One region of the Pseudomonas sp. B33.4 genome, then DNA from elsewhere that is predicted to be linked to it. Evidence: predicted binding sites of a transcription regulator. Region 1 holds the regulator's gene; each other region holds the start of a gene.
The links. Region 1 encodes sigma-54, which starts transcription at its own class of promoters, with help from an activator protein. Its sites were predicted from a motif close to ANTGGCATNNANNTTGCTNT; they were not measured.

Region 1 (6,962 bases):
GGCGGTACCGAAGTCGAACTGATCGACTCGGTACGCGTTGCGCGCACCGATGAAAAGAAGCGTGACATCCTGATCACTTCCACTCGCATGACCGTGTTCCCGCAGCAGGAATATGCGCAGACCGAGCAACCCGTTAGAATCGACGGCGCTGGCGGTGTATCGACTGGCGTTGGAATGAAAGCGTACCTGAAGGAAAGCAGGATACACCTGCTATCGAACGTAAGAGGACAGTATGAGGCTCGTTAAAACCCTCCCTATTTTGCTCAGTCTGGGCGCAGCACTGGGAAGCGTGAGCGCCTGGGCTCTGCCGAACGATCAGCAGCAACCTATCCGCATTCAGGCCGACGACGCCCAACTGGACGACAAGAACGGCATCGCCACTTATAAAGGTGATGTGATCATCACCCAGGGCTCGATGAAGGTCACCGGCAATACCGTGACCATCACTCGTACCCCGGCCGGCGATATCGACGTGGTGACTTCGGTAGGCAACCTTGCCTACTTCGAACAACTGCAGACCGCTGGCGACACCAAGCCGGTTCAGGGCTGGGGCGTGACGATCCAGTACCACGCCGCGCAAAACCGCGTCGTACTGATCGACAAGGCCAAGGTGGTCGACAAGGACAACAACACGACTCAGGGCGAGAAAATCGTCTATGACACCGTGAAGAAACTGGCCAGCGCCGGTCGCGCTACCGGCAGCAAGGTCACCGAGGCGCGTCCACGCATCGACATGGTGATCCAGCCGAAGAAGAAAACCGACGAGAAAACCCAGTAATGGCAACTCTGAAAGCTCAGCACCTGGCCAAGGCCTATAAAAGCCGCCAGGTCGTGCGTGACGTCAGCCTGTCGATCGACAGCGGCCAGATCGTCGGCCTGCTCGGCCCGAACGGTGCCGGCAAGACCACGTGCTTCTACATGATCGTCGGCCTGGTACAGGCCGATCAGGGCCGCGTGCTGATCGACGATCTGGACGTCAGCCATCAGCCAATGCACGGTCGCGCCAAGGCCGGTATCGGCTATCTGCCGCAAGAAGCGTCGATCTTCCGCAAACTGTCGGTGGCCGATAACATCATGGCCATCCTCGAGACCCGTCAGGAACTCGACAAGGCCGGCCGTCGCAAGGAGCTGGAAAGCCTGCTGCAGGAATTCCACATCAGCCACATCCGCGACAACCTCGGCATGAGCCTTTCCGGCGGTGAACGCCGCCGGGTGGAAATCGCTCGCGCACTGGCGACCGCACCGAAATTCATCCTGCTCGACGAACCGTTCGCCGGTGTCGACCCGATTTCGGTCGGCGACATCAAGCAGATTATCCACCACCTCAAGGCCAAGGGTATCGGTGTGCTGATCACCGACCACAACGTCCGTGAGACGCTGGACATCTGCGAAACCGCTTACATCGTCAACGATGGTCAACTGATCGCCGAAGGCGACGCAGAAACCATCCTGGCCAACGATCTGGTCAAGGAAGTGTATCTGGGCCACGAGTTCCGCCTGTAAGCGCAACAGTGCCCGGTGCGCCGCCGGGGCGCTGTATCGATTCAAGCAGGATTTAATACGCTTTAATTGTTACAGCGCTCTAGGCAAACACTTCAGTTTCAGGCATATAATTTGCTTAAGTTTGGCGCTTCGGCGCCCTGTAGTGGATGGCGCATAGCGCCGGCGAATAAGGTGTTAAGCCCCTGCCATGAAACCATCGCTAGTCTTGAGAATGGGCCAGCAGCTGACGATGACACCGCAGCTGCAACAGGCCATCCGCCTGCTCCAATTGTCGACCCTGGATCTGCAACAGGAAATCCAGGAGGCGCTGGAATCCAATCCGATGCTCGAACGCCAGGAAGAAGGCGAAGACTTCGACAATTCCGACCCTATGGCCGACAACGCCGAACAGAAGCCCAACACCGAGATCCAGGAACCTTCCTATCAGGAAACCGCCCCGACGGTCGACAACCTCGAGGACGGCGAATGGAACGAGCGCATCCCCAACGAACTTCCGGTCGACACCGCCTGGGAAGACGTCTACCAGACCAGCGCCAGCAGCCTGCCCAGCAACGATGATGACGAGTGGGACTTCACCACCCGCACCTCTGCCGGCGAGAGCCTGCAAAGCCATTTGCTGTGGCAACTGAATCTCGCACCGATGTCCGACACCGATCGCCTGATCGCCGTGACCCTGATCGATTGCATCAACAATCAGGGCTACCTCGACGAAACCCTCGAAGAAATTCTTGAGGCGTTCGACCCGGAACTGGACATCGAACTGGACGAAATCGAAGCCGTCCTGCACCGCATTCAACAGTTCGAACCAGCCGGCATCGGTGCGCGCAACCTCGGCGAATGCCTGTTGCTGCAATTGCGCCAGCTATCGGCCAAGACACCTTGGCTGGCTGAAGCGAAACGTCTGGTTACCGACTACATCGACCTGCTGGGCAGCCGCGACTACAGCCAGTTGATGCGCCGCATGAAGCTCAAGGAAGATGAACTGCGTCAGGTCATCGAACTGGTGCAGAGCCTTAATCCGCGTCCAGGTTCGCAGATCGAATCCACCGAAGCCGAATACGTTGTGCCAGACGTCATTGTGCGCAAGGACAATGAGCGCTGGCTGGTCGAGTTGAACCAGGAATCGGTGCCACGCCTGCGCGTCAACGCCCAGTACGCGGGTTTCGTCCGTCGCGCCGACACCAGCGCCGACAACACCTTCATGCGTAACCAGTTGCAGGAAGCCCGCTGGTTCATCAAGAGCCTGCAGAGCCGCAACGAAACCCTGATGAAAGTTGCCACCCAGATCGTCGAGCATCAGCGCGGTTTTCTGGAATACGGCGACGAAGCCATGAAGCCGCTGGTCCTGCACGACATCGCCGAAGCGGTCGGCATGCACGAGTCGACGATTTCGCGGGTGACCACGCAGAAATTCATGCATACCCCGCGCGGTATTTATGAGCTGAAATACTTTTTCTCCAGCCACGTCAGCACCTCCGAAGGCGGCGAATGCTCGTCCACGGCGATCCGCGCGATCATCAAAAAACTGGTTGCCGCGGAAAATCAGAAAAAGCCGTTGAGTGACAGCAAGATCGCTGGTTTACTGGAGGCACAAGGCATTCAGGTGGCTCGCCGCACCGTCGCCAAGTACCGCGAATCCCTCGGGATCGCGCCTTCGAGCGAACGCAAGCGGTTGATGTAAGCCACGTTACAGCGTTCCAGTGGCAGGCTATCCAGCCTGCCGCTTTATGCACTGGCAACGAAGGAGAAGCTGTATGCAAGTCAACATCAGTGGACACCAACTGGAAGTGACCCAACCTCTGCGTTCCTATATCGAGGAAAAACTCCAACGACTGGAGCGACATTTCGACAAGATCACCAACGTGCAGGTCACGATGTGCGTCGAAAAGCTGAAGCAGAAAATCGAAGCCACCTTGCATATACCCGGCAGCGAAGTGGTCGCCAACGCGGAACATACCGATATGTACGCGGCGATCGACGCCTTGACCGACAAGCTGGATAAACAACTCAAAAAGCATAAGGAAAAGACCCAGAGCCTGCTCCAGGGCGCGACCGGTCGATAACCCCCCACCCCATGATCCGACTTGAAAGTATCCTGACCCCCGGCCGTTCTCTCGTGAACGTGCCGGGCGGCAGTAAAAAGAAAGCCCTCGAACAAATTGCCAACCTGATCGCCCGCGAAGTGCCGGATCTGGAGATGCAAGATGTCTTCGAGGCCCTGATTGCCCGTGAAAAACTCGGTTCCACCGGTTTTGGCAACGGCATCGCCATTCCTCACTGCCGCCTCAAGGGTTGCGAAGCGCCTATCAGTGCGCTGATGCACCTTGAAGCACCTATTGATTTCGACGCCATCGACGGTGCGCCGGTTGATCTGCTGTTCGTATTGCTGGTCCCGGAAGCCGCCACCGATGCGCACCTGGAGTTGCTGCGTCAGATCGCCAGCATGCTCGACCGCAAGGATGTTCGCGATAAACTGCGTAGTGCCGCGAGCAACGAAGCCTTGTATCAGGTTGTCCTGGACGAGCAGAACGGGCACTAATCATGCGCTTGATCATCGTCAGCGGCCGTTCCGGCTCGGGTAAAAGTACGGCTCTGGATGTCCTTGAGGACAACGGCTATTACTGCATCGACAACCTGCCTGCAGGCTTGCTGCCGGAATTGGCCGAACGCGCGCTGATTCACACTGAGCTGGCGCAACCGCTGGTGGCCGTATCGATCGATGCGCGCAACCTGCCGAGTCATCTGACGCGCTTTCCCGAACTCCTTGAAGATGTCCGGGCCAAGCACATCCAGTGCGATGTCCTGTATCTGGACGCCGACGAAGAAACCCTGCTCAAGCGTTTCTCCGAAACCCGTCGTCGCCATCCGCTGAGCAACGCCAATCGCTCGCTGGCCGAGGCGATTCAGGATGAAACCGCCCTGCTTGGCCCGATCGCCGACCTCGCCGATCTGAAAATCAACACCACCAATCTGAACCTGTACCAGTTGCGCGACACCATCAAGCTGCGCCTGCTGAATCAGCCGGAGCCGGGTACCGCGTTTCTGGTCGAGTCATTCGGCTTCAAGCGCGGCATGCCGGTAGACGCGGATCTGGTGTTCGATGTGCGCTGCCTGCCCAATCCGTACTGGAAGCCGGAACTGCGTGCGCAATCAGGTCTCGATGCGCCAGTGGCCGAATACCTCGCGGCGCAGCCGGAAGTCGAAGAAATGTTCCAGGACATCTTCACCTACCTGCACAAGTGGCTGCCGCGCTTCGCCGCGAGCAACCGTGCCTATGTCACCATTGCCATTGGCTGCACCGGCGGGCATCACCGCTCCGTCTACCTGACCGAACGCCTGGGTCAGGCCCTGCAGAAAACCCTGAAGAATGTCCAGGTTCGCCACCGCGACCTCACTTAAAGGATTCACACCGCGATGCCTGCTCTGGAAATCGAAATCATCAACAAGCTGGGCCTGCATGCCCGCGCATCGGCCAAGTTTGTCGGAGTGGCCGGGCAGTATCCGGATTGCACGATCAGAGTGGGACGCACGCCAGAGACTACCGTCGATGGCAAAAGCATCATGGCGATGATGATGCTGGCAGCTGGCAAGGGCACCAGGATCTATCTGAGTACTGAAGGGCATCAGGATCAGGAGGCGCTGGATGCGCTGGTGGCGCTGATCAACAACTATTTCGACGAGGGCGGTTGATCCGCCGGTGAGGGAGCTTGCTCCCTCACTTTTGTTCAGCCCAACGCGGTATCCATCACCATCATCAAACAAAACCCGATCAACAAGCCAAGACTGGCCAGTTTGTCATGACCATTGCGTCGCGACTCGGGAATGACCTCGTGGGTCACCACCAGCAACATTGCCCCTGCCGCCAGTGCCAACCCTAATGGCAACAACACCTGCGCAAGGCTGACCAGCCACGCACAAAGCAGGGCAAACACCGGTTCGACCAGACCAGACGCCGCGCCGATCAAAAACGCTTTGACCCGCGACATCCCCGCCCCGGCCAATACCAGCGCAATCACCAGACCTTCCGGCACATCCTGCAAAGCAATGCCCATGGCCAAGCTGTCCGCATCCGGCATGCCGCCGCCTGCAGAAACACCAACCGCCATGCCTTCAGGGATGTTGTGGGCAATGATGGCGAAGACGAACAGCCAGATTCGCGGCGGGATCACCGGATGCTCGACAGTGCCGACGAGCATTTCCGGTGAAGCGCCGGAAACTTTGCGATCGACCAGATACAGTCCGAAAGCTCCGAGCATGATGCCGAAGCAAATCAGCCCACTGGCGCCCCACGGTGTCAGGCCCAGGTTTTCAGCGGCGGCAATGCCCGGCACGATCAACGAAAACGCCGTCGCCGCCAGCATCACGCCGGCGCCAAACCCCAGCAACGTATCGCTGAGCGCTTGCGGCATACGCCGAATCACCAGCACCGGCACAGCGCCAAGCGCCGTGCCGAGGGCGCAGATCGCACCGCCTTGCAACGCCCGCAACAGCCTCGGCTCCAGATTCAGCCATTCCAGCCCGTGGGCGACCAGCAAGGTCATGCCCGCCAACAGCAACAGCGATCCCACTGCGTAACGAAACATACGCCCACTTCCGATCGCCAGTGTTTCAGTGCCCATAGTCAGCCTTGGATTGTTTTTATAAAAGACTTAAACCAGTGCGGCCTGATAGCGCGCAGCCACTTCAGGCCAGTTAATTACGTTGTAGAACGCGTTGATGTATTCCGGGCGACGGTTCTGATAGCGCAGGTAATAGGCGTGTTCCCAGACATCGAGACCGAGAATCGGCGTGTTGCCGTTCATCAGCGGGCTGTCCTGATTGCCACTGCTTTCCACGATCAGCTTTTTCTCCGGGGTCACGCTGAGCCAGGCCCAGCCGCTGCCGAAGCGAGTCAGAGCGGCTTTGGTGAAGGCTTCCTTGAAACTGTCGAGACCACCCAGTTGCTCATCGATGGCCTTGCCCAGCGCGCCGTCCGGCTTACCGCCACCACTCGGCACCATCACTTCCCAGAACAGCGAGTGGTTGGCGTGACCGCCGCCCTGATTGATTACCGCCGCGCGGAGTTTTTCCGGCAATTGCTGAACGCTGGCGACGAGCTTTTCCACCGGCCACTCAGCGTATTCGGTGCCTTCTACGGCGGCGTTTAAGTTGTTGATGTAGGTCTGGTGATGCTTGGTGTAGTGAATCTCCATGGTCTGCGCATCGATATGCGGCTCGAGAGCGTCGTAGGCGTAAGGCAAGGCAGGCAAGGTAAAAGCCATTTCAATGGACTCCATGGTGGTTTGGGGCAGGCGCGCGGCGCGCATTGCCGGTATCCGGGTGCAGCAAACGCTGGGTCCGCGGGTATTCGCCGTGTTCGCTGATAAAATTCAGCAGCTCGACGTAGGTCTTGCTGCTCTGGCGCAGCGCCGCTTCACGCAATGCCAGACGCTGGCGTTCGTCCTGCATGGTCTGCAGCA
Region 2 (6,962 bases), 1.0 Mb from region 1:
TTGCAGATGACCAGACCTTTCTGGTTCTGATCCGGGCGCGGCTCGAAGGTCGCGACTTCGCCCTGGTAGATCTTGATCCACTCGCTCAGGCCGGCACGTTCAACGTTGTTGCGGCCCGGCTGAATCAGCCGTGGGTCGGCTTCGTAACCGCGAATCCACAGCGGTGGCCTGGCCAGACCGGCAGCGGCGCGTTCAACGGCTTCTTCGTGGAGTTTTTTCCACAACGCCGGAACATGACCGAGCCAGGCAGTGAAGCCCCACTGCTCACGACGCAGGTTCGGCGCCATATCGGCGGCGATCATCGCTGCTTCGACGAGGAACGTACCAACACCGCACATCGGGTCAGCCAGCGCGCCGCCTTCAGCGGCAATACGTGGCCAGCCGGAACGGATCAGAATCGCCGCCGCGAGGTTTTCTTTCAGCGGCGCTGCGCCTTGCTGCAAGCGATAACCGCGCTGGTGCAGGCTATGGCCGGAGAGGTCGAGGGAGAGAATCGCTTCGCCGCGATCCAGACGCAGGTGAATGCGCAGATCCGGGTTGAGTTTGTCGATCGACGGACGGTCGCCCTGCGGCGTGCGCAGTTTGTCGACGATGGCGTCTTTGACTTTCAAGGCGCCGAAGTGGGTGTTGTCGATGCCAGAACCGTGGCCACTGAATTCAACGGCCAGGGTGCCGTCGCTGAGCATGTGATCCTGCCAGTCGATGTCGAGCACGCCGTGGTACAGGTCTTCAGCGTCTTTCATCGGGAAGCGCTTGAGCACCAGCAGCACACGGTTGGCCAGACGCGACCAGAGGCACAGGCGATAAGCGGTTTCCATGGTCGCCATGCCACGCACGGCGGAAGTGTGCTCGCGCGCTTCTTCAAGGCCAAGCCCGACGGCTTCCTCGATGAGCAGGCCTTCAAGGCCTTTAGGGCAAGTGAGGAAGAGTTCGAAACGGTCGGACATGGTATTTCCAGAGCCTTTGGCTAGTGAATCGGCAACGCATTGCCGATCCGGTTTTCAATCAGGCGCTTTTCTAAAAGAACGCCCGCGTGGCACGAAGGTGTGCCGTTCCATCTCCGCTGCTCGGGTTAAAAGAGCTTAGATGCCGGAACAGATAAAAAAGTTGATGAAACAAAAAGTCTTGAAGCGACCCTTCGTCGCTTTATACCCCAGCGCAAACGTGGGTCATTCTCACTAAAGAATTAACCCCATCATGCAGCGCGGGGCCGATCATACCGGGGTTTGCTGAAAAACCGTGCATGAAACCCGTCGTTACTTATGGCTGTAGCACTAATTTCGTTACGTCCTTATGACAAAACGATCATTCCCTCGGTGTGACTCATTGGTTAGAACTGAACACAGGTTGACGTCGCAACGGCGTCAACACCTTGGCTCGCCACGCCGGCAGCGAGCCGCACCATGGCAGGTTTCTTCTGCCAGACCTCAGTTGAGGTCAACGCGACACAAAACAGTCAACAAGTGAGGGAAACACCCTATGAGAAGACTTAAGCGTGATCCGTTGGAAAGAGCATTTTTGCGCGGATATCAATATGGCGTTGGTGGCAAATCCCGTGAGCTTTGCCCATTTACTCTACCGTCGGTACGTCAAGCCTGGATTAACGGCTGGCGAGAAGGACGCGGCGACAACTGGGACGGTATGACCGGCACTGCGGGAATCCACAGACTCAACGAACTTCACGCCGTCGGCTGACACAGGGCATTAATTCCGACACGACAATCTGAATTTGTAACGACTTACCATGCACGTCCTTCCCGGACGGCGGGCTACGGCCCAGGGGCTCCTTCGAGGAGCCCTTTTTATTGCATGGATTTTTGTGCCGAGCGCATAACCTGTAGGAGTGAGCCTGCTCGCGATAGCGGTCTGTCAGTCGCTGATGAAGTGACCGAAAGAAAGCTATCGCGAGCAGGCTCACTCCTACAAGGGAACAGTGGTGTCTATGGATCAGCGCAGGGCGGCGATCGCGTCTACCGATTCACGGATCAGCGCCGGGCCTTTATAGATGAAGCCGGAATAGATCTGCACCAGGCTCGCACCGGCCAGAATCTTCTCGGCCGCATGCTTGCCTTCAGTGATGCCACCCGCTGCAATGATCGGCAACCGCCCAGCCAGCTCACCCGCCAGCACCTTCACGGTATGGGTGCTCTTCTCCCGCACCGGCGCGCCGGACAAACCGCCAGCCTCGTCGCCATGCTCCATGCCTTCAACGCCGACACGACTGAGCGTGGTGTTGGTCGCGATCACCGCGTCCATGCCGGTTTCGATCAGCGCCTGAGCCACCTGCGCGGTTTCTTCATCGGTCATGTCCGGTGCGATCTTGATCGCCAGCGGCACATGTTTGCCATGACGCAGGGCCAGTTCGGCGCGGCGAGTAGCCAGATCCGCGAGCAGTTGCTTGAGCGAGTCGCCGAACTGCAGGCTGCGCAGGCCCGGGGTGTTTGGCGAGCTGACGTTGACCGTCACATAGCTGGCGTGGGCGTAAACCTTGTCGAGGCAGATCAGGTAATCGTCGACCGCGCGCTCGACCGGCGTATCGAAGTTCTTGCCGATGTTGATGCCCAGCACGCCTTTGTACTTAGCGGCGGCAACGCGCGCCAAAAGGTTATCGACACCGAGGTTGTTGAAACCCATGCGGTTGATGATCGCTTCGGCTTCCGGCAGGCGGAAGATCCGTGGCTTTGGATTGCCCGGCTGTGGACGCGGGGTCACGGTGCCGATTTCGACAAAACCGAAACCCAGTTGCGCGAAGCCGTCGATGGCCGCGCCGTTCTTGTCCAGACCGGCCGCCAGACCCACCGGGTTAGGGAATTCCAGACCCATGACCGTCACCGGCACTTTCGCTGGCGCTTTGCACAGCAAGCCATTGAGGCCCAAACGTCCGCCCGCGCCGATCAGATCCAGCGACAGATCGTGGGAGGTTTCCGGGGAAAGTTTGAACAACAGCTGACGGGCCAGGGTGTACATGGGCGGCGATGACTCGGGCGGCGAAAAGAGGCGGCGATTATAGCCGGGCATCGACCTGCCGCGCGAGGCGCACGCGCAAATCACTGCCGCTGGCATATGCCTTGCACCTTCACCGTTATCAGCTGGCAGGCCAATGGCGGCGTGCGGGCAAGGACAATGGCGTCGTCCCGGGTTTTGCCTGTGCAAAGTCTGCGGCGGCGCTTTTTTTCGAGGTAGCGTTGGATGAATGAACCTTCGGTAGGGCCGCTGGCCTGGGTCAACGGCAGCGATGCCCCGGAAAAAACCGCGATCAACCTCGGCTTCATGGCCCTGAGCGATTGCGCCTCGGTGGTGGTCGCGGCCACGCAAGGCTTTGCTCAGCCTTACGGATTGACCCTGAACCTCAAGCGCCAGACCTCTTGGGCAGGATTGCGCGACAAACTGGTCAGCGGCGAACTCGATGCCGCGCACAGTTTGTATGGGCTGATTTACGCGGTGCATCTGGGCATCGGCGGCGTTGCCCCGACCGATATGGCAGTGCTGATGGGCCTGAATCAGAATGGCCAGAGCCTCAACCTCTCCCACGGCTTGCAGCAACTCGGCGTGACCAGTCCTGAAGCACTGGATCGGCATGTGCACCAAAGCCGCGCAAAACTCACCTTCGCCCAGACCTTTCCCACCGGCACTCACGCGATGTGGCTGTATTACTGGCTGGCGAGTCAGGGCATTCATCCGCTGCAGGACGTCGACAGCGTGGTGGTGCCGCCGCCGCAAATGGTCGCGCACTTGCAGGCCGGGCGTATCGACGGTTTTTGCGTCGGCGAGCCTTGGGCCGCCAGCGCGGTGCAGCAGGATCTCGGTTTTACTTTGGCTACCAGCCAGACCATCTGGCCCGATCACCCGGAAAAAGTCCTCGGCTGCACGCGTGAGTTTGTCGAGCAATACCCGAACACTGCGCGGGCGTTGGTGATGGCGATTCTTGAAGCCAGCCGCTTTATCGAGGAAAGCCCGGAAAACCGTCGCAGCACCGCGCAATTGCTCAGTGCGTCGGAGTATCTGGACGCGCCGCTTGCGTGCATCGAACCGCGTTTTCTCGGGGATTATGCCGATGGCCTCGGCAACCGCTGGCAGGATCCGCACGCGCTGCGCTTTCACGGCAATGGCCAAGTGAATTTGCCGTACTTGTCCGACGGCATGTGGTTCATGACCCAGTTCCGTCGCTGGGGTTTGCTGCGCGAAGACCCGGATTACCTGGCCGTCGCCCGTCAGGTTCAGCAGCTCGATCTGTATCGCGACGCCGCCACCGCAGTCGGCGTGGCCGCGTGGGGCACCGACATGCGCTGCAGCCAGTTGCTCGACGGCAAAATCTGGGACGGCAGCGATCCCGCCGCTTACGCGCGCAGTTTCAAGCTGCACGCGTTGAACGACGACACTCCCCTTCTCGCCCGCCGCTGACAGGAGACCGCGAACATGTTGCGCATTCTGTTGATCAACGACACGGCGAAAAAAGTCGGTCGCCTGAAAGCGGCACTGACTGAAGCCGGTTTCGAAGTCATCGACGAATCCGGTCTGACCATCGACCTGCCCGCGCGCGTCGAAACGGTGCGCCCGGACGTGATCCTGATCGATACCGAGTCACCGAGCCGCGATGTCATGGAACAAGTTGTGCTGGTCAGCCGCGACCAGCCACGGCCAATCGTGATGTTTACCGACGAGCATGACCCTGGCGTGATGCGTCAGGCGATCAAGTCCGGGGTCAGTGCCTACATCGTTGAAGGTATTCACGCACAGCGTTTACAGCCGATTCTCGATGTGGCGATGGCGCGATTCGAGAGTGATCAGGCGTTGCGCGCGCAGTTGCAGGCCCGTGATCAGCAGTTGGCCGAGCGCAAGCGCATCGAACTGGCCAAAGGGTTGCTGATGAAGATGAAGGACTGCAATGAGGAAGAGGCTTACACCCTGATGCGGCGCCAGGCGATGAGCCGGCAGCAGAAATTGATTCAGGTGGCGGAGCAGATTATTGCCATGAGTGAGTTGCTTGGCTGAGGTGTTCTAACCACTGAAAGCCCCTCACCCTAGCCCTCTCCCAGAGGGAGAGGGGACTGATTGGGGGATGCTCGGGAAATAGGCCGGCCTGTAGCTTTCTGCTGTGAATCCGTAATCGACTCGGTTTCTCAGGTCGATGTTTGGCGCCAGACACCTCGGTCAGTCCCCTCGCGAAGTACGCCGGCCTGTAGCTTTCTGCTGTGAATCCGTAATCGACTCGGTTTCTCAGGTCGATGTTTGGCGCCAGACACCTCGGTCAGTCCCCTCGCGAAGTACGCCGGCCTGTAGCTTTCTGCTGTGAATCCGGAATCGACTCGGTTTCCCAAGTCGATGTCTGGCGCCAGACACCTCGGTCAGTCCCCTCTCCCTCCGGGAGAGGGCTAGGGTGAGGGGCTTTTGATTTTCCGGCTGTTGGCACAAATCTCGCTAAGCATCCCCTCAGGTAACCAACGGCGGTTGCCCCACCCACGACAAAGACGTCGCTCACCCCGTTCGCCCCTCCGGCGAATCAGGTAGCGGCGTTTTTGCGTTTTGGCCCCACAGACCGGGGCCGGTGGTGCGGCCGTGGCGGCGCTCCACCTGCTGTTGCATGACTCCTTTCGAGACTCTTTTCAGCTGAGGTGCGCGATGAATTCAAGCTTCTGGAAATCCGGCCACACCCCGACATTGTTCGCGGCCTTCCTCTATTTCGACCTGAGCTTCATGGTCTGGTATCTGCTCGGCCCGCTGGCGGTGCAGATCGCTGCTGACCTGCACCTGACCACGCAACAACGTGGCCTGGTCGTCGCCACGCCGATCCTTGCTGGCGCCGTGTTGCGCTTCATCATGGGCATGCTCGCCGATCGGCTGTCGCCGAAAACCGCCGGGCTGATCGGTCAGGTCATTGTGATTTTCGCGCTGTTCGGCGCCTGGAAAATCGGCATTCATAGCTACGAGCAGGCGTTGATACTCGGCCTGTTCCTCGGCATGGCCGGCGCATCGTTTGCGGTCGCCCTGCCCTTGGCCTCGCAATGGTATCCACCGCAGCATCAGGGCAAAGCCATGGGCATTGCCGGTGCGGGCAACTCCGGCACCGTATTCGCCGCGCTGCTCGCGCCGGTACTCGCCGCCGCGTTCGGCTGGAGCAATGTGTTCGGTTTCGCTTTGATTCCGCTGATCCTGACTTTGGTGCTGTTCGCCTGGCTGGCGAAAAACGCGCCACAACGGCCGAAAGCCAAAGCCATGGCCGACTACTTCAAGGCGCTGGGCGACCGTGACAGCTGGTGGTTCATGTTTTTCTACAGCGTGACCTTCGGCGGCTTCATCGGTCTGGCCAGCGCCCTGCCCGGCTACTTCAACGATCAATACGGTTTGAGCCCGGTGACTGCCGGTTACTACACCGCTGCCTGCGTGTTCGGCGGCAGCTTGATGCGGCCGCTGGGTGGTGCGCTGGCGGATCGCTTCGGTGGCATTCGCACGCTGCTGGCGATGTACACCGTCGCCGCCGTATGCATAGCCGCGGTCGGTTTCAACTTGCCGAGTTCCTACGCGGCGCTGGCACTTTTCGTCTGCACTATGCTCGGTTTAGGGGCAGGCAACGGCGCGGTTTTCCAACTGGTACCGCAGCGTTTTCGTCTGGAGATCGGCGTGATGACCGGACTGATCGGCATGGCCGGAGGCATCGGTGGTTTTGCCTTGGCCGCCGGCATGGGCGCGATCAAACAGAGCACCGGCAGCTATCAACTGGCCCTGTGGTTGTTCGCCAGTCTCGGCGTGTTGGCATGGTTTGGCCTGCACGGCGTCAAGCGTCGCTGGAGAACCACCTGGGGTTCGGCAGCGGTGACGGCGGCGCGGGTCTGAGCCGTCGATGGCCCTGCAACTGAGCTTTGCCGAAGCCAGCGCCACCGGTCCGCGCGCGGAGAATCAGGACGCCTTGCGTTCGGTGACACCGGCTCCGGCACTGGCGGCGAGCAAAGGTTATCTGTTCGCCA
Region 3 (6,962 bases), 700 kb from region 1:
ACGATCGGCCAGTTTCGGTGGCAGAGCCAGACGACGCTGATTGATCAGTTCCATGTCGTTGCGATGGGCCAGTTGCGTATTCGGTGCATTCACCGAACGCGACGCCCACAACGGACGCTCACCATTGAGGCGCGACAACGGGCCGTTGGTGGCCACGGTGCCGGCGGCAATCGGCGTGGCCACTGCAGCGGCTTTTGCCTTGGCTTCTTCCTGCTTGGCGGCGGACGCGGCAGCGGCCTCGCCCGGCGCCATCGGTTTGTTCTTCGACATCTGGCGCATCAGCACGTCGGCCAGACCGATACCACCGCCCTCGCGGGACATGGAAACGGCCAACTGCTGGTCGTACATTTCCTGGTACTGCTTGGCCGCCGGCGTGTTGAGGGGGTTGTCCTGGCCCAGCGCTTCGGTGGCTGAACGCATCGACTTGAGCATTTCGCCAAGGAACAGCGATTCGAACTCCTGCGCCACCTTGCGCATGTTCGCATCGCTGTTCTTGTCGCCGACCTTGAGCTGGTTCAGGCGATTGAGGTCCGAGTAAGAACCCGAATCGCTGCTGTTGACCAGACCGCTTTTGCGCATATCCATAAAGGTCGGCCTCAGATCACGATCAGGTCGGCTTGCAACGCGCCGGCCTGCTTCAGAGCTTCGAGGATCGCCATCAAGTCACCCGGTGCCGCGCCGACCTGGTTCACCGCCCGCACGATCTCGTCGAGGGTAGTGCCCGGGCCGAACTTGAACATCGGCTTGGCTTCCTGCTCGGCATTCACCCGCGAACGCGGCACAACAGCCGTCTGACCATTGGACAGAGGGCCGGGCTGGCTGACGATCGGGTCTTCGGTGATGGTCACGGTCAGGCTGCCGTGGGTCACGGCGGCTGGCGACACTTTGACGTTCTGGCCGATGACGATGGTGCCGGTACGCGAGTTGATGATGACTTTCGCCACCGCCTGACCCGGATCGACTTCGAGGTTTTCGAGGATCGACAGGTAGTCGACGCGCTGGCTCGGATCGAGTGGCGCGGTGACACGAATCGAACCACCGTCGATCGCTTGCGCGACGCCAGGACCGAGCATGTCGTTGATCTTGTCGACGATACGCTTGGCGGTGGTGAAGTCGGAGCGGTTGAGGTTCAGCGTCAGGCTGTTGCCCTGGTTGAAACCGCTCGGCACCGAACGCTCCACCGAGGCACCGCCAGGGATGCGACCGGCCGACGGAACGTTGACGGTGATCTTCGATCCGTCACGGCCCTCGGCGTCGAAACCGCCGACGACAAGATTGCCCTGAGCGACCGCGTAGACGTTGCCGTCGATACCCTTGAGCGGGGTCAGCAGCAGTGTGCCGCCACGCAAGCTCTTGGAGTTACCGATCGAAGACACCGTGATATCGACCTGCTGACCGGGCTTGGCGAACGCCGGCAAATCAGCACTGATCGACACCGCCGCGACGTTCTTCAATTGCACGTTGCCCGATCCCGGCGGCACCTTGATGCCGAACTGCGAGAGCATGTTGTTGAAGGTCTGCAGGGTGAACGGGGTCTGCGTCGTCTGGTCACCGGTGCCGTTAAGCCCGACCACCAGGCCGTAACCGATCAACTGGTTGGAGCGCACGCCGGAAATGCTGGCGATATCTTTCAGCCGCTCGGCGTGTGCACCAAAGGCTGCGGACATCAGCGCCGCAGCCAGCATGAGGCTCTTGAAATTCAACGTAGCCACCTAGAAAGGGAACAGCGGGCTGAGGAAGAAACGGTCGAACCAGCCTGGCTGACTCGTATCGGCAAACGCGCCGGTACCCGAGTAGGTGATGCGTGCATCGGCGACCCGGGTCGACGACACGGTGTTGTCCGTGGCGATATCATCGGCGCGCACCAGGCCGGCGATACGCACCAGCTCATCACCGGTGTTCAGCGTCAGCCACTTCTCGCCACGCACGGCGATGATGCCGTTGGGCAGCACGTCAGCGACGGTCACGGTGATCGAACCGGTGAGGCTGTTGCTCTGCCCGGACTTGGCGTCACCCTTGGTCGAGCGGTCGGCACTGTAGCCAGCGTTCAGACTCAGGTCGTTGCCGCCGATCGGGTTGTTGGTGGTCAGGCTGGAGCCGAACAACGAGGTCAGACCGACCTTGTTGTCGCTGTTCTTGTCCATCTGCGAGTTGGCGTTCTTGCTCGCCTGCGTGCGCTCGTTCAGGGTGATGGTGATGATGTCACCGACCCGGAAAGCCTTGCGGTCGCTGTACAGGTTCTGCTCGAAGCCGGCCTGATAGATCGAGCCATTATTGGCGGCAGCCGGTAACGGCGTGCGCGGCAACACCGGGGCGTAGTAAGGGTCATTGGGCTTGGGCGTCGGGGCGACGCAGCCCGCGAGCGAGACGACCCCACTCAATGCCAGAACAGATACAAAGCGATTCATGACCCTACCTCACGGTGTTGCAGGCGACCTCATGGCCGCCTCATAGACTTGATTACAGATTCTGCGTTACGAACGAGAGCATCTGGTCAGCGGTGGAGATCACCTTGGAGTTCATCTCGTAAGCGCGCTGAGTGGTGATCATGTTGACCATCTCTTCAACGGTGCTGACGTTGGACGTTTCCAGGGTGTTCTGCAGGGTGGTACCGAAACCGGCCAGACCCGGGGTGCCGACTTGCGGCGCGCCGGAGGCGGCAGTTTCCAGGAACAGGTTGTTGCCCACGGCTTGCAGACCGGCCGGGTTGATGAAGTCGGCGGTTTGCAGATTGCCGATCACCTGAGACGCAGCGTTGCCAGCAACCGTGATGGACACGGTGCCGTCACGGCCGACGGTGAAGGTCTGGGCATCGTTCGGAATGACGATGGCCGGTTCCAGAGCGAAACCGCTGGCGTTGACGATCTGGCCGTTGGAGTCGAGGTGGAAGGTACCGTCACGGGTGTAGGACGTGGTGCCATCCGGCTGCAGAATCTGGAAGAAACCGCGACCGTCGATGGCCATGTCCAGCGGCTGCTCGGTGGTTTGCAGGCTGCCAGCGGTGAAGTTTTTCTGGGTGCCGACAATGCGCACACCGGTACCCAGTTGCAGACCCGACGGCAGTTCGCTGTCCTGAGTCGACTGGGCGCCTGGCTGACGCTTGATCTGATAGAGCAAGTCCTGGAACTCGGCGCGATCACGTTTGAAGCCCGTGGTCGACACGTTCGCCAGGTTGTTGGAAATGGTGGTCAGGTTGGTGTCCTGGGCGGACAGACCGGTTTTGGCAACCCATAGAGCCGGAAGCATTCGATTCTCCTCGTGCGCCTGTTTTTCGGCGCGACGTTCTGATAATTAGCTGATCTGCAAGACCCGAGCCATGGCCTGGTCGTCGTCTTTGGCGGTGTTCATCATCTTGACGTGCAACTCGAACTGCTTGGCCAGGGCCAGCACCGAGGTCATCTCTTCGACGGCGTTGACGTTGCTCGATTCAAGGAAACCCGACACCAGTTTGACGTTGGCATCGGCCGGCGCCGGCTGGCCGTCCTTGGTGTAGATCGAGCCGTCGAGGCCCTTGTTCATGTTCTTGATGTCCGGGTTGACCAGTTTGATCCGGTCGACTTCCGCCATGACACGCGGGCCTTCGCCCATCGCACGAATACTGATGGTGCCGTCTTCACCGACTTCGATCTGCTGCTCGGGCGGCACGGCGATCGGACCGCCATTGCCGATCACCGGCATGCCGTTGCCGGCACGCAGCACGCCGAGGGCGTCAACGTTGAGGCTGCCGGTGCGCACGTAGCTTTCGCCGCCATTGGGGTTCTGTACGGCAATGAAACCGTTGCCGGTCACCGCGACGTCGAGGTCACGACCGGTCTGCACCAGCGAGCCCGGGGTGAAGTCGGTGGCAGGCCGTTCGCTCATGGCAAACGCACGCGCCGGAAAGCTGTCACCGAACACCGGCATCGAACGCGCCTGCTCCAGGTCGCGCTGAAAACCGTTGGTGGAGATGTTCGCCAGGTTGTTGGCATGCGCCTTTTGCGCCAGTGCATTCTGGCTGGCGCCGGTCATTGCCACATAAAGGTACTTGTCCACACTCATTCCTCTGCATGCCGGACGTTTGCCGCCCACCGCTGTACTGCTGAGCCATAAGCAATTTGCAGACCAACTTTTTTCTGGCGGACGAAGACCCGGCAAACAAAGGACTTGGGGAGTGATGAGGGAAAATTTGAAATGTATCGAAGTCGAAAAACCGGCGGTGTTATGCCGCTTGGCGGCAAAAGATCAAAAGATCGCAGCGTGCCGCAGCTCCTACATTTGAAATGCGTATTCCTGTAGGAGCTGCGGCACGCTGCGATCTTTTGATCTTAAGCTTCGGGATTTTTGCCGACCTCATATTCACGCAGCTTGTTAGCAATCGTCGTATGTGAAACCCCCAACCGCTTACCCAGCTGCCGACTGCTCGGATGCTCGGAATACAACCGTTCCAGCACCGCCTTCTCGAACCGTCCGACAATCTCGTCCAGCCCGCCTTCCAGCGAGAAATCGCCAAGCGGCTGACGCACGCCGTAATCCGGCAGACGAATATGCTCCGCCTTCACCGTGCCGCCATCACACAGCGAAACCGCCTGGAACAACACGTTCTCCAGTTGCCGCACGTTGCCCGGCCAATGGTAATGACTGAGCCGATCCATCGCCGCCGGCGCCAGTTTCGGTAGCGGACAGCCAATTTGCCGACTGGCCTGATCGAGGAAATGCTCGACTAGCGGGGTCAAGCCGTCGAGGCATTCGCGCAGCGGCGGGATGTGCAAGGACAGTACATTCAAGCGGTGATACAAATCCTGGCGAAACTCGCCGCGCGCGCACAGCTCGGACAGGTCCACCTGGGTGGCGCAGATCACCCGCACATCCAGGTAAACCTCTTCATCGCTGCCAACGCGACGGAAGCAACCGTCCTGAAGAAAGCGCAGCAGTTTCACCTGCAAGCGCGGGCTCATCTCACCGACGCCATCAAGAAACAGCGTACCGCCCGCCGTCAACTCCAGCAGCCCGAGCTTGCCTTCGGCCCGCGCCCCTTCGAAGGCGCCGGGGCCGTAGCCGAACAGCTCGGTCTCGGCCATCGACTCGGGCAGGCCGGCGCAGTTGAGCGCCATCAGCGGCGACTGCCCGCGCGGACTGGCAAGGTGACAGGCGCGCGCCAGCAGTTCCTTACCGGTACCGGTTTCGCCTTCAATCAATAGCGGCGCATCCAGTGGCGCCATACGCCGCGCTTCACGCACGACGGCAGCCATGACTTTCGAGCTCTGAAAGATGCTGTCAAAGCCACGCAACTCCTGCTTGCGCACGTTATAGATGCGCTCGCCGACACGGTCGGCGCGATGCAAGGTCAGCACCGCACCGGCCATCGCTTCACTGTCGTCGTGCTCCGATTGCAGCGGCGCAATGTCGGCCAGAAAGATGTCGCCCTTGACCTTGACCCGCATGCCATTGATTCGTGATTTATTCGCGCGCACCAGTTCCGGCAGGTCGAAATCTTCAGCGTAACGCGACAGCGGAATGCCCGGGACCTCATCGACCCGTACACCGAGCAACTGCGCCGCCGCGCGATTGGCCGCGACGATCGAGCCGCCCATGTCGATCGACAGCACCGGAAACTCCAGCGCGCCGAGCAAGGCATTCAACTCCATGTGCCGTCGTTCGCTGGGCATCAGCCCTACTCGCTTGACGCCGAACACCCCGGCGATCGCCTCGAACTTCGGGCGCAGCGCTTGAAACTGAATATTGATCAGGTTCGGACAGTGCAAGTAGATCGCATTGCCATGCTCGCCACCGACCTCACCGCGCGCCACGTTGATGCCGTAGGCGACCAGCAGGTTGAGAATGTCGCGCAGGATGCCGATGCGGTTCTGGCAGTGGACTTTGATGCGCATAGGAGAAAACCCGCCAAACCAGTCATTAAGTTAAATACAGAACCTGTGGGAGCGAGCCTGCTCGCGAAGACGGCGGCACATTCAACATTAATGTGTCAGGTAGATCGCATTCGCGAGCAGGCTCGCTCCCACAAGGGTAAGCACCACGACTTTTCTGTCGAGGCACGCAGATAGTTGTCAAGATTATGTGACAGCCACCAGGCTTTTCAAACCTGAAAATCACCGAAAATGCGCGACAGCGGACAAACCGTAACGATAACTTTACGAATTAAACAGAAATTTCCTACGCGCAGGCCATTCAACCTGCTGCACATCAACCCGCTCTCAGGTAATTCTGAATCCATCGCTGGACATAACAAGAACGAATTCCCCTAGCAGGAGAGCAGTATGAAGCAGACGCAATACGTGGCCCGCGAGCCCGATGCGCAAGGTTTTATCGACTACCCCGCCGAAGAACACGCGGTGTGGAACACGCTGATCACTCGCCAGTTGAAAGTGATTGAAGGGCGTGCCTGCCAGGAGTACCTGGACGGTATCGAAAAACTCGGTCTGCCCCACGACCGCATTCCGCAACTCGGCGAGATCAACAAGGTGCTCGGCGAGACCACCGGCTGGCAGGTCGCCCGTGTGCCGGCACTGATCCCCTTCCAGACCTTTTTCGAACTGCTGGCCAGCAAGCAATTTCCGGTCGCTACGTTTATCCGTACCCGCGAAGAGCTGGACTACCTGCAAGAGCCGGACATTTTCCACGAGATCTTTGGTCACTGCCCGCTGCTGACCAACCCGTATTTCGCCGAATTCACCCACACCTACGGCAAACTCGGCTTGCAGGCGACCAAGGAAGAACGTGTGTACCTGGCGCGTCTGTACTGGATGACCATCGAGTTTGGTCTGGTCGACACCCCACAAGGCCAACGCATCTACGGCGGCGGCATTCTGTCTTCACCGAAAGAAACCGTTTATTCGCTGTCGGACGAGCCTGAGCATCAGGCGTTCGATCCGCTCGAAGCCATGCGCACGCCGTATCGCATCGACATCCTGCAACCGCTGTACTTTGTCCTGCCGAACCTCAAGCGTCTGTTCGACGTGGCTCAT

Region 2: the regulator sigma-54 is predicted to act here: its motif matches at 3,056-3,075, upstream of U6037_RS09105 (CmpA/NrtA family ABC transporter substrate-binding protein).
Region 3: the regulator sigma-54 is predicted to act here: its motif matches at 4,087-4,106, upstream of U6037_RS07600 (flagellar basal body rod protein FlgF).

The regions. Positions count from the first base shown of each region.
Region 1 covers NZ_CP140706.1:1,002,010-1,008,971, reverse strand. Annotated here, with positions in the region: gene lptC (LPS export ABC transporter periplasmic protein LptC) at 1-246, shown strand, start outside; gene lptA (lipopolysaccharide transport periplasmic protein LptA) at 233-778, shown strand; gene lptB (LPS export ABC transporter ATP-binding protein) at 778-1,503, shown strand; gene U6037_RS04290 (RNA polymerase factor sigma-54) at 1,691-3,184, shown strand; gene hpf (ribosome hibernation-promoting factor, HPF/YfiA family) at 3,258-3,566, shown strand; gene ptsN (PTS IIA-like nitrogen regulatory protein PtsN) at 3,578-4,042, shown strand; gene rapZ (RNase adapter RapZ) at 4,045-4,902, shown strand; gene U6037_RS04270 (HPr family phosphocarrier protein) at 4,918-5,193, shown strand; gene U6037_RS04265 (ZIP family metal transporter) at 5,229-6,122, opposite strand; gene U6037_RS04260 (superoxide dismutase) at 6,153-6,764, opposite strand; gene U6037_RS04255 (hypothetical protein) at 6,766-6,962, opposite strand, start outside.
Region 2 covers NZ_CP140706.1:2,031,626-2,038,587, reverse strand. Annotated here, with positions in the region: gene rlmKL (bifunctional 23S rRNA (guanine(2069)-N(7))-methyltransferase RlmK/23S rRNA (guanine(2445)-N(2))-methyltransferase RlmL) at 1-947, opposite strand, end outside; gene rmf (ribosome modulation factor) at 1,480-1,695, shown strand; gene U6037_RS09110 (quinone-dependent dihydroorotate dehydrogenase) at 1,948-2,967, opposite strand; gene U6037_RS09105 (CmpA/NrtA family ABC transporter substrate-binding protein) at 3,190-4,401, shown strand; gene U6037_RS09100 (ANTAR domain-containing response regulator) at 4,417-4,992, shown strand; gene U6037_RS09095 (nitrate/nitrite transporter) at 5,620-6,831, shown strand; gene U6037_RS09090 (bifunctional protein-serine/threonine kinase/phosphatase) at 6,839-6,962, shown strand, end outside.
Region 3 covers NZ_CP140706.1:1,705,234-1,712,195, reverse strand. Annotated here, with positions in the region: gene flgJ (flagellar assembly peptidoglycan hydrolase FlgJ) at 1-585, opposite strand, end outside; gene U6037_RS07615 (flagellar basal body P-ring protein FlgI) at 597-1,685, opposite strand; gene flgH (flagellar basal body L-ring protein FlgH) at 1,713-2,408, opposite strand; gene flgG (flagellar basal-body rod protein FlgG) at 2,461-3,246, opposite strand; gene U6037_RS07600 (flagellar basal body rod protein FlgF) at 3,292-4,032, opposite strand; gene U6037_RS07595 (sigma-54-dependent transcriptional regulator) at 4,305-5,867, opposite strand; gene phhA (phenylalanine 4-monooxygenase) at 6,255-6,962, shown strand, end outside.